One region of the Siminovitchia sp. FSL H7-0308 genome, then DNA from elsewhere that is predicted to be linked to it. Evidence: riboswitches for the same ligand, from Rfam matches in the RefSeq annotation. Region 1 holds a riboswitch; the other holds the start of a gene.

Region 1 (6,015 bases):
TATTTGTCAGGATGCCTCCTCAATTCCTACAGAGAAAGGAAGATTTTGCGCAGGCTTTTAGTTATCTTTGTTAATCATTGTGACGGTCTTCCGCTATACTTTTATCATACGGCTTGCAGCTAAACACATAAGCTGGCGGCATATTTCTCATTTCTTTTTTTACTTCACTTATCTGGAAAAATTGTTGGATGAGTCCTTTTTTAAAGCCGGTATATTGGAATGTGATGAACCTTCCATTCTCCTTTAATATGTTGGAAGTATGTTGTAAAATCCGGGTGGAAACTTCTTTCGGCAAGCTGGCAAATGGAAGTCCGGAAATGACATAGTCTGCGTATGGAAGGTCATATTCCTTTGCGTATTGTTCAATATCTTCTGCGGAGCCATTGATAATAAACAGATTCTGTTCCTCTTTGAACTTTTCCTTCAGTACGGAATAGAACGTTTTGTTGTGTTCGACTAGTAAAATGATCGTGCTTGGCTTCCTTTTTTTAAGCAATTTTTCAGTAAATATGCCTGTTCCTGGCCCGAATTCCACAATGTACTCACTTTTCTGAAAATCAACCGTTTCCAACATTTTGTCGCCAAGGAACTGTGAACTCGGCAGGATGGCCCCGACCGACCGGGGATTTGTTATATATTGAAACAAGAATAGAAAGAACTTCATCTTTTCACATCCCAAGCTATATTTTATAAGTCTATTATAAATCTAAAACTTGAAAAAACGTCCAATAAAATCCTCAAAAATTGTAAATTTTTTAGAGTGATTTAGGGAATGTTGAAATAATATGCATGTATGGCAAATGAAAAGAAGGAAGGTTGGATGGAGTGAGCAAAAGAATATGTGAAGGAGGGGTTTGATGCGTGTAGCAGCCATTTACGATATTCATGGGAACCATTTTGCATTGGAAGCTGTTTTAACCGAAATCAAGAGGAACAACGTTCAAAAAATTGTCGTGGGTGGAGATTTGGTTTGGGGCCCACAACCAAGAGAAGTGATGAATACGCTCATGAGGTATAAAGACGAGTTCGTATTCATAATGGGAAACTCGGATCGGGAAGTTGCTTCCGGTGATGGGGCGGAAAAAGAGCCACAACATTTTATAGCGGAATTAAATCAATGGTGTGCCGGGCAGTTGAGTGATTCGCAAATGTCATTCCTTAAAAACATGCCAAAACATCATAGTTTATCAATTGATGGGGTAGGGGAGGTATTATTTGTTCATGGTTCCCCGCGTAGTGATGAAGAAGCGATTAGAGTGGATACTCCTGGAAGCAATATTACAGATGATACAGGATACGAAAGAAAACATCATTGTTTACGGGCATACGCATATACAATTTGACCGGATTATTGAAAATAAAAGAATCATCAATGCTGGAAGTGTGGGCTTACAAAGCCGGGCAAATGGAGCTTGTTGGTTACTGATTGATAACGAATTCCACTTTAAAATCACCGAATACAATGTTGAAGAAGCGGCTGAAAGGTTTCTCCAAGGGCAATGTCCTTATAAAAAAGATTTTGCAGAACATATACGAAACCCGCCTTACGCAGGGCCTTAATAACTCAAGAGTGATAAAATTTTCAACAAACAATTTTATCAAAGGTGCAAACAACAGAGTAAACATAAAGCAGTCGCATTATCTTGCGGATAAAAGCGGCTTTCACGTGCCCGATGCGATTAATATCGTTGCAGGATTGTTTCATCCCGCATGTAAGGTGCCGTAATACTCCCACATCAACATCTTGAGTGAATACAAGAGAAAACGGCACCTACATGCCCGATTGGTTCAACTAACATTCAGTAGAATCCCTATTGAATGAAGTTTCACTTTATGAGAACAGTTTCTTCTAGTTTACTTGTACTTTTAGTAGTATGTATTTGCCATGAAACAGGGTTGCTTAAGTATTATTTTTCACAATCTCATCATGATCCAGCAAAACTTCGAAATCTTTTACATAAACGGCATTTCCGGTGATTTCAACATCGAGACAGTCACTGTTTTTTGAAACTCGCACGATAACCCGGCCGTTTTTTCCGATTTCATGACCCTGCTCCACAACAAGGTTCAGAGAATCTTTAAAATGAGTATGGATGTATTTCGCATAATAAGCGCCCATTACCCCTGAAGCAGTACCCGTTACCGGGTCTTCAATCGTACCGGAATATGGTGAAGAGAAATGCCGGGCATGCATATCGGCGTGTGAATCATGCGTTTCCAAACAGAATGGATGGACAGAAGCATTTGGCATCTCCTTTAAAATAGAAGGGAACGCTTTGTTATTGGGTTTCATTTTCTTAAAAGCGCTCAATTGCTTTATAGGGATTAATAATGTCCAAGTACCGGTACTTCCATATAATATAGGTAACTGATCATGGATATCAGATTCATTTAACCCAAGGGAGCCAGCCAAATCTTCTATGGAACCTGTAAACTCTTTAAATGTTGGAGAAGCTTGTTTCATGGTGATCCATATGTCGTTTTCGGCTGTTGATTTAATCGTGATCGGTAAAATCCCAGCCCTTGTTTCAATGGTAAAATCGGTCTTATCGCCCAATAATCCTTTTGTTTGGAGCGCATAAACAGTTGCCATTGTAGCGTGGCCACATAAATTCATTTCATGACCCGGTGTAAAAAATCGTATTTTCAGGTCTGCGGCTTCGGATGCAACTGGAAATGCCGTCTCATTAAATCCTACTTTAAAAGCAATCTCTTGCATTTCGGCATCTGTCAGCTGATCTCCGCTTAAAACGACTCCCGCTGGATTTCCCTTATTAGGTTCTTTACTAAACGCATCGTAGTGATAAACCGTTATTGACTTCACACCCGATCCCCCCACCAAGATTTAGAAACTCATGTTGATTGTATCATGTATAATGGCTTTCTTGTTCAATAAAAAATGGACCCCGTTAGTGAAAAACGAAACCTGTTTTTTCATAGTAACAACCTTTATGTTAAGACCATGTGCTTTATCCCGCATGTAAGATGCCATATACACTACTTTAAGACCAGAGTTGATACCAAAGGTCTAAGTGGGAGAAAACGGCGCCTTAAATGCCCGATTGGTTCAACTAACATTCAGTAGAAGCCCTACTGAATGAAGTTTCACTTTATGTACAACTTCCTCTTTATCGCACACTTCTAAAATAAGCTTTTTGTTTTAGTAATTTCATTAACTTGTATAAATAATGTGAACCGAAAAGCTGTTGTTCAATTTGATAATCCATATATGCCAGTGAATCCATTGTTACTTGCCTGGCTTCGGCAAGACTTTGCCGGTTTATTTTTCCCAATATATCCCGGACGATTTCGAGCAAGTAAACGGATGATTGAACAGTTTGGATGATTAGCAAATAGAGAAGATCGACTTTATTGTGGATTTAGGCCCTGAAGGAGGAGAAAAGGGCGATCAAATCATTGTCAAAGGAACACCGGATTCGATTGTGAAAAATAAAAAATCATATACAGGACAATATTTGTAAACTCATTTTAGAAAACAGCTATTATTTTTTGAAAAAAACATTGATTCATATGATGTTAGGCACATCAGGAAAAGTCATGAAGATTTTTTTATTCACATCTTTTCACAGGTTTTAATCGTTTTTTAAAGGTTTGTTAGGAGGCAATTACATAAAGCAACCACCAATTCTTGCTTTGGAAAGTTGACATTTTTTTTAGAATTCTGTAACATTTCAAATTGAGAGCTTGTACTCCAAATTACAACTGAATAATGGAAAAACGAATTAGGTTCTTTTTATTTGTAAAAGATTAAAAGGGAATCAGGTGAAAGTCCTGAACGGTCCGGCCACTGTAATTGAGGAGCGACTTTCCATTATGCCACTGGGGAATACCCCGGGAAGGCGGAAGGAAGCGATGATCCAAAAGTCAGGAGAACTGCCTAACGCGTATATATGTAGCCTTCCGGAGAAAGGTGAAGTATGAGTCACTATGTCATCAATATAGATGGAGACAACCATCTATTATGTTTATAGATTTGCAAAATACCTAATCGCCTTGGGCTTCTCTGGAAGTCCAAGGCTTTTTCGTTTTTCCGAAGTTGGAGGAGGGAAAGATTTTTCTCGAGCGTCATTTTACATACTCGGACAAGAACAAGCTCTACAGACAAATGTGGGGGGAAAAAAGTGGGGGTTATTAAGAAGCGTTCGTTACGGTTATCTGCGGTTTTACTGACTTTTCTATTGATGTTAAGCATTGTGCCGCAAGTTGCTTTTGGGAAGGCTTACGATCCGAGAACAGGTTATCAAGAGTTGGACATTCGCTTCTGGGAAGATAAGGAACCGGAAATCGGTTTTTATATGAATGCTTCCTCCAGGTACATACTTGAAACGCTAGAAAAGCCAAGTATGGGATCGGTTGGTGGAGAATGGGCTGTCATGGGTTTATTGCGAGGCATGTATGCGGGTCACGATTACATGAACCATGTGCCAGATACCTATTTTGAAGATTATCTTGGCCGGATCGAACAATATGTGGCGGATAAAAAAGGAAACCTTCATCGGGCTAAATCTACTGAATGGTCGCGTCTCATTCTGGCGCTTACAGCATTAGGCTACGATATTACAGATGTAGCAGGCTACGACTTTATTGAAAAATTATCCAGCTCATATCGTTTTTCTTATAGGCAAGGAATTAATGGGCCGATTTGGGAAATTATCGCAATGAATACGGGAGGATATGAATTTTATCCTGATTCCACAAATCCGGACGTAAATACTTTCGGAAAAATGATTGATTACATTTTAAGTAAAGAAATTACGCAAGCTGACGGAACGGTGGGAGGCTGGTCTTTATTTGGCAACCCAGACCCGGATATTACAGGGATGGCGCTGCAAGCGTTAGCTCCGTACTATGGTGATGAAAAGCGCTATGCTGCGAGCGGGGCGGAGGCGTCATATGAAGAGTTTGCGGCAGCCGTGGAAAGAGGAATTTATATGTTGTCTGTTCTGCAACAGGAGAACGGAGCATACGCCGCTTTTGGAAATGTGAATGCGGAAAGTACTGTCCAAGTAATTGTCGCGCTAACGGCTCTGGGCATCGATCCATTACAAGAAAATGTGGAGCTTAAGCGGATTGGCAAACATGTGAGCTTTATTCAAAAGGGCGCTGTTCAGGATGGCGTTTGGACGAACAATATGATCGATGCACTCCTCACTTTTTGGGATGATGGCAGTGGTTCTTCGCCAGAAATAGGCGGTTTTAAGCATGTCACGACAGGAAATGACGGCGGCGGTGGTTCGGGACATAGAGTAAATGCCATGGCGACCGAACAATCGCTTTATGGACTGATTGCCTATGATCGGTTTAAAAAAGGAATGAATGCCTTATATGATATGACCGATATGAAAAACGGCGAATACAAAAACATGGCTGCTAAAAAACATGATGCCAACTTCCATTCTAATGGTGAAGTACAAACAAACAAGGTTTCACCTTATGCGTTAGTGCAAATTCCCGAAGGTAAAAACATCCAGGGGAAAAAGTTCAAAGCTTGGAATTCCAAACAAGACGGAAGCGGCACGGATTATCTACCCGGTGAAAAGCTCGTCATGCCGGAACACGATATTACATTGTATGCACAGTATGACAACATTGAATATAACATCCATTATGAAACAAATGGCGGGACTTTAATTGGGGATGACATACCGAAAACATATACGATAGACGACGCGGAAATTCCACTTCCGGCAGCCGGGCAAATGGAACATGAAGGCTATCGATTTGAAGGCTGGTATGACAATCCAAGCTTTGAAGGCGAACGAGTAACAGCTATCGCGAGCGGAAGCTATGGAGATAAAACGTTTTATGCAAAATGGGTGGATGAGTCAGGCGCAAATGAAGAAGCAGCAAAGGAAGTAGAAGAGATGATTGCGGCTTTGCCTGATATCGAGAATGTAACCCTTCATGATAAAGAGGCCATTGAAGGGGCGCGAGCGGCCTATAACAACTTGACTCCACCGCAGCAAACATTCGTTGCCAATATACAAAAGCTTG
Region 2 (6,015 bases), 2.2 Mb from region 1:
ATCGTTGTTGATATGATGACTGCTTCAACGAGGATTCCCGCAACAGGATGGATGTGATAACAAAGCGAGACAAGAAAAAATCCCGTAATATAGACCATGCCGATAACAGCCAAGACCATGGCTGTTCCTTTTAACTTCCGATGCGATCCCCGATTCCAGCGGCGGTCTAAGAAAGAAATCATTTTCCCTATCCATTTAACAGGATGAGGCCAATCGGGCGGGTCCCCAATGGCCAAATCAAGCAAAAACGCGAGGGCAAGGGCTGTTACATGGGCGTTCAACGAAGGCCGTTCCTTTGTAAATGATTATGCAACGCTTCTTTTGTACATAGAAAGACACCTTTGCCGACCAGCCGGCCAAGTAGCGTGATCGAACCGCCAAAAGGAAGAAACGGCCCTTCCTGCGTTGCCGCAATTAATATACTATCTGTCGATGTTCCAGTCGCAAGGGTGCCTGTCGAAGAATCGACGACTTGACATTCATGCAGCGCTTTTACCTTTGCTTCGGTTGCCGTCATAATGCTTTGTATAAAAGCTTCCTCCGTTAACTTACCGTTTACGAATACCCATGTGTTAATGGTTCCGGGGGACACGAGAACCCGGTGTCTTTCACCCAATGATGCATCGACGGCATTCCCGGCACCCGCGGTCACGACAACAAGCACAGACAAACCAGCTTCTTCAAACACCTGGTGGGAAACATCGTGCAGATTCACCGCCGTCATCATCCCGACTGTTTCATTCGGGTCATATCCATGATCTTTTAAATAAAGGATCATCTCTTCCTTAAAGTTGTCGCATTGATAGTTTTTGTCCACATGCCGGTTGACAAAAGAGCGGTGCCAGCCCACGCCTGATCCGGTAACACCCGATGACATCGTCCGCAGCGGGACCGGTGATTCAAATGTAATGGTCTCATTCGATACTTTCAGCATGCTTTCTTTCAGCAATAATGGATTCTGCCCACTTGGCCATTGATGCGGAACGAGCATCATTTGTGGTTTCGGCACTTTTGGGTGCGGATATTTTTCAATGTCCGCTTTATAAATACACTGAATTCTTTCTTCTTTTAACACCTCAGCAGGCGCATCGCATATTTGCTTTTTTCCTTCATGCAAAAGCAGCAAGCGGTCACAGTACAGACCAGCCAAGTTCAAATCGTGAAACACGGAAACGACTGTGAGATTCTCTTCTTTTGTCCACTTTTTCAATAGATCGAGCAGTTCTTTTTGGTAGGCCAAATCCAAGTGATTCGTCGGCTCATCTAAAAGAAGAATTTTCGGCTTTTGTGCCAACGCCTGTGCCAAAAAGACGCGCTGTCTTTCCCCGCCCGAGAGCTCTTCCAACGGACTTTCGGCATATTGGAGAATGCCTGTCTGCTCCATCACTTCGTGAATGATCTTTTCATCTGCCTCATCAAAAGAATGAAACAAGCTTTTTTGATGGGCATACCTCCCTAAAGAAACGGTTTCTTTCACTGTGTAATTAAAAGCCAAAGATGACATTTGCGGGAGGACAGCCGTTAACCGGGCAAATTCTTTCGAGGAAAAAGATGAGATGGGACGGCCGGCCAGCCTCATTTCACCCGACTGAAGCGGCATCGTGTTGCTCATCATCTTTAAAAGCGTTGTTTTTCCGCTCCCGTTTGGACCGATGATGCCGAAAAACTCCCCTTTTTGTACTTGAAAAGATATATCTTGAACGACAGGCTTACGCCAATAGCCACCCGAAGCTTGAATAACTTCAATCATGGGAATCTCTTCTTTCATGCTTAATATGGTAATGAATCGTGCCTCGTAAGGATGTTTCCTTCTAAAAAATGGCGTTCGGCGAGAATCCCCGCCCTATCCGCCAATTATTGAAATGCATCGGGATACACTGCTTTTGCCAGTTCTTCAACCCCTTCCGCCAGACGGGGACCGGGACGATTGATGAGATCGGAGTGCACATCAAAAACCTGTTTTTCCTTAATGGCCGTAATATCAGTCCAGCCTTCACGCTTTAACACTTGTTCCACCGGATTATCCACATAGTTGCTATATGTAGTAATGATGACATCCGGATTCATCTTGATAACAGCTTCATCATTTACCTTCTGCCAGCCGTCAATTTCTTTAGAGGCGTTTTCTGCATGAATAATCGTGAGGAGTGTATCCATAAACGTATTGTTACCTGCTGTATAGATTTCCGGTTCGGGAGATATTTCCATAAAAACCTTTTTCTTGTCTTCTTCTTTTATCCCCTTAACCTTAGCTTCAACATCGGCGATTTTTTTCCGCATATCCTCTATGACCTTTTCCGCTTCATCCACTGTATTTGTCGCTTTTCCGATTAACTCAATCGACTTATACACATCATCCAAACTTTCCGAGCTGTTGACAACAAGCACCGGAATGTCTGCCGCTTTTAATTGCTCTACAGCTTTTTGATCATTGGAAGGGTCAACCAGCACAAGCTGGGGGTCCAAGGAGAGGATTTTTTCTATGTTCAACTCAAGGCCGCCGATTTTTTCCTTCTGGGCCGCTTCTTCTGGATAATTGTCATGGTCGGATACGCCGACAATTTTATCACCCAATCCAAGGGCAAACGCAATTTCAGTGTTGCTTGGGAGGGCGGATACAATTCTTTCGGGTTCCTTTTCAATCGTTATCTCTTCCCCGTTACCGTCCGTTAATGTGACTGGAAAAGCCGCCTGTTCCGATTGTTTCGTTTGTTGTTCGGATGGTTGATCTGTTTTTCCACTTTTTTCAGCAGCCTGATTACAACCGGTCAACAGGCTGAACAGCATGAAAATGGATAGTAATAAAATGTGGAATTTTTTCAATGTTTCTCCCCCTGTAAATTGATTTTTTTCTCAATAAAAAAACATCTCTTCGCAAGAGATGTGTGCAGTTTGGAACAGCCATCCAATATTAGATGGCGATTCCACCAGTACACCTCCCTATCCTCGTAGGTTCATGGCGTGAAGAATCAGGCAGGTCTCCTGGCTTATGGTCATCGTGATCGCTGTTCCTTCCCATGCAATGAAACACAGTGGATACTCAGCTCACTCCCATTCACAGTGGCGGGACCGCGTTGGATTTTCACCAACTTCCCTATTAAGTCTTTTCATAAGACACCCCATTCTTTCCATATGAAATTGTCAACTTGACTTTAGTATACATGATCGTCTCTTATTGTACAGTTGGATTTTTCAATGAAAGATGGCTCAAATCCCCTTCCGAGAGAATTTCAATTTGGCTGCCGGCTCTTTTTAAAGCCGTTACACTCGTTCCTTCGATATAAGGAGTTTTCCAAAGCTGGTCCATGTCAAGCTGGCGGAAAATAAGCTGCACCATTTTCACGACAACACCATGGGTAATGATACAAACATGGCCAGATTCATAGGTGGATAGCAATTCCTTGACTAACGCCTCGACTCTATCTTTTACTTCGTAAAAGTTTTCCCCAGACGTATGAACATATTTACTTGGCTGATGCCAGTAATGATGATATTGCTCAGGGTAAAGCTCCTTAATTTCTTCCATTGTCTTTCCTTCCAGATCTCCAAGATCCATCTCTATCAGTCGCCCATCAACGGTATAAGAAGAAAAGCTTTCTCCATGAATCAACTCCAGCGTCCTCACGGCACGCTTGCTCGGACTCGTGTAAACCGCTTGCCAATCTATCTCTTTGAACTTTTCTCCAAGCAGTCGCGCATCTTCCACTCCTTTTTCAGTTAAACCGGAATCCCTCCGGCCTTGAACTTTTCCCGCAACATTCCATTCTGTCTGCGCATGTCTTATAAAATATAAATACAGCATAAGTACCCTCTTTCTATACGGTGATTCGTTTTCATTTTTCGTATCATACTGAAATGTAATGATAGTTATAGCGCCTTAACAAACAACACTCTATCTTGTTCCACACCATCATAATCACTATGTACATCAATGCCATCCACCTGTTTATCTCCTTTTTCAATGACAAAACCCATTTTCGTATGGTAAGCGATAGAGCTTTGATTCACTGGAGATGTGACACAGCGAACTGTTTTAACCGCTTTTTTCTTTACATGATCAAAGAAGGTTTGATAAAGTTTGCGCCCGATACCGTGTTGGCGGTAATGGGGATGTATGCCAACAAAATGGATATAGGCCTCTTTCTTGCGTGATTGCGATAAAAATCCAATCAGAAACCCGATTATTTCCCCCTTTTCTTCAATGATATAACTAGTGTCTTGAAAATGATCAAAGAATAGTTTGGGCAGCATATCCGTCATCGTACGACCATTCCACCACTCATTTAACACAGAAATAATGATCTTGTAATCTGAAGATTTCACGTTTCTTATATTCATTATCCTGCTCCTCTTTTTTAGGTATAAAAACAGCCCTATCCAAAGGGACAAAGCTTCGCAACTTTTTTGAAACAGACAATTTTATTGTAAATGACTCCAATACCGCATCTTACTTTTAAAACGGCATTTCGAGTAGTCTCTTTTTAAGAATAGCCCACTCCTTGCAAAAAGAAAATATCCTGTAGCAAAAAAAAAGAATCCGGCCCCTACCTATGAATCACGACCCGCGTCCCAATCGGAATTCGGCGGGCAAGATCCAGCACATCACGATTATGCATTCTAATACAGCCATGTGAAACGTTTTTGCCAATGGAAGAAGGGTTATTTGTCCCATGAATTCCGTAGTGGGGCTTTGATAACCCGATCCACATAACACCAAACGGACCTCCGGGATTCCGCTGTTTGTTGATGACCGCAAAGTTTCCGTATGGTGTTGGCGTTAACATCTTGCCGACAGCAATCGGGTACGTCTTTATCAACTTGTTTCCGTCAAAAAGCTTGAGCTGGTGTTTCGTCGTTGAAACATCAATCCATTTCGCCACGATAAATCCCTCCAACATCTTTTGGGAATATCGTATGTAGAACATCAATAAAAAGCCCCTTCACGAGAGCTTTCTTTCTCTCCATCTCCCACCGCAGCTCTACCCGGACGCGGATGGACTTCCGGAAAATAGGCGAGGGGACCGTCTTCGATATCGCCGTTCCCGATTTAGCGGGATCAACTCCCGCTTCGCCAGCTTTGGCGATCATCATTTGTTTGGCCAGCGGCCCGGTTCATCTAAAGGAAACACCCTTTGACTTACCGACGGAAGGCTTAGCCACAGCTTGATTGTTGAACAGAATAACCTCTGATACGCCTTTTACCAAAATAACCGATAAGGACGGGATAGCACTTGGCAATCCCACCATGGATGTAAGCACCCTATTTCCCGGGCGATCCTTAAGCAGGCATATTTTCGGAAGCGGGGTCGCAAATCGCTTTTTTAGAAAAAAACTCCCCTTAAGGAAAACAGATTTTTATTTTTTATCTGTCTACCTTTAGGGGAGCATATCAGTTTCCTTTCGGGGGCTTTTAGTAGTGAACCAGTAATAATATAATACATTCACCTTATTGCATTTGCTGCAGGTTTCATAATATGCATCGCCAATAAAATGATGGTCGCAGGCTTGTTGGATTTCATTTATCCGTACCTGCAATACCTCTATTTTCCTTTCCAACTGCTTAATTTCCTCTCTTATTTTTTGTACATTCATACGGAAAACCTCCAGAGAAAATTATTGGTATATACTGCTTCCGGCTTTTTGGAATTCAGCCGCTTTTTCCTGCATTCCTTTTTCAAATGCTTCCTGCGTGTTTAAGTTGTTTTTTTCCGCATATTTACGAATGTCATGAGAAATTCTCATGCTGCAAAATTTGGGTCCGCACATGGAGCAGAAATGCGCTGTTTTGGCCGCATCAGCCGGAAGAGTCTCGTCATGATATTCCATTGCCCGTTCCGGATCCAATGATAAGTTGAATTGGTCTTCCCAGCGAAATTCGAATCGGGCTTTGGAAAGTGCGTCATCTCTCATCTGCGCACCCGGATGGCCTTTCGCCAAATCTGCCGCATGTGCGGCGATTTTATAAGTGATGACCCCTTCCCGAACATCATCTTTATTCGGAAGTCCCAAATGTTC

The links. Region 1 has a riboswitch for cobalamin ahead of MHB50_RS06210 (InlB B-repeat-containing protein). Riboswitches for the same ligand answer to the same signal wherever they lie in the genome.
Region 2: it holds a riboswitch for cobalamin, as region 1 does, so the genes downstream of both, MHB50_RS16775 (ABC transporter substrate-binding protein) here and MHB50_RS06210 (InlB B-repeat-containing protein) in region 1, are expected to answer to the same signal.

What each region holds. Positions count from the first base shown of each region.
Region 1 is NZ_CP150282.1:1,320,296-1,326,310, forward strand. It holds gene MHB50_RS06185 (rRNA adenine N-6-methyltransferase family protein) at 71-664, opposite strand; gene MHB50_RS06190 (metallophosphoesterase) at 858-1,343, shown strand; gene MHB50_RS06195 (metallophosphoesterase family protein) at 1,285-1,560, shown strand; gene MHB50_RS06200 (PhzF family phenazine biosynthesis protein) at 1,901-2,824, opposite strand; gene MHB50_RS06205 (hypothetical protein) at 3,129-3,353, opposite strand; cobalamin riboswitch at 3,729-3,917, shown strand; gene MHB50_RS06210 (InlB B-repeat-containing protein) at 4,143-6,015, shown strand, end outside.
Region 2 is NZ_CP150282.1:3,542,202-3,548,216, forward strand. It holds gene cbiB (adenosylcobinamide-phosphate synthase CbiB) at 1-281, opposite strand, end outside; gene MHB50_RS16770 (adenosylcobinamide amidohydrolase) at 278-1,750, opposite strand; gene MHB50_RS16775 (ABC transporter substrate-binding protein) at 1,855-2,823, opposite strand; cobalamin riboswitch at 2,955-3,137, opposite strand; gene MHB50_RS16780 (histidine phosphatase family protein) at 3,173-3,802, opposite strand; gene MHB50_RS16785 (GNAT family N-acetyltransferase) at 3,868-4,338, opposite strand; gene MHB50_RS16790 (L,D-transpeptidase) at 4,545-4,880, opposite strand; gene MHB50_RS16795 (hypothetical protein) at 4,864-5,091, opposite strand; gene MHB50_RS16800 (serine protease) at 5,377-5,592, opposite strand; gene thiC (phosphomethylpyrimidine synthase ThiC) at 5,614-6,015, opposite strand, start outside.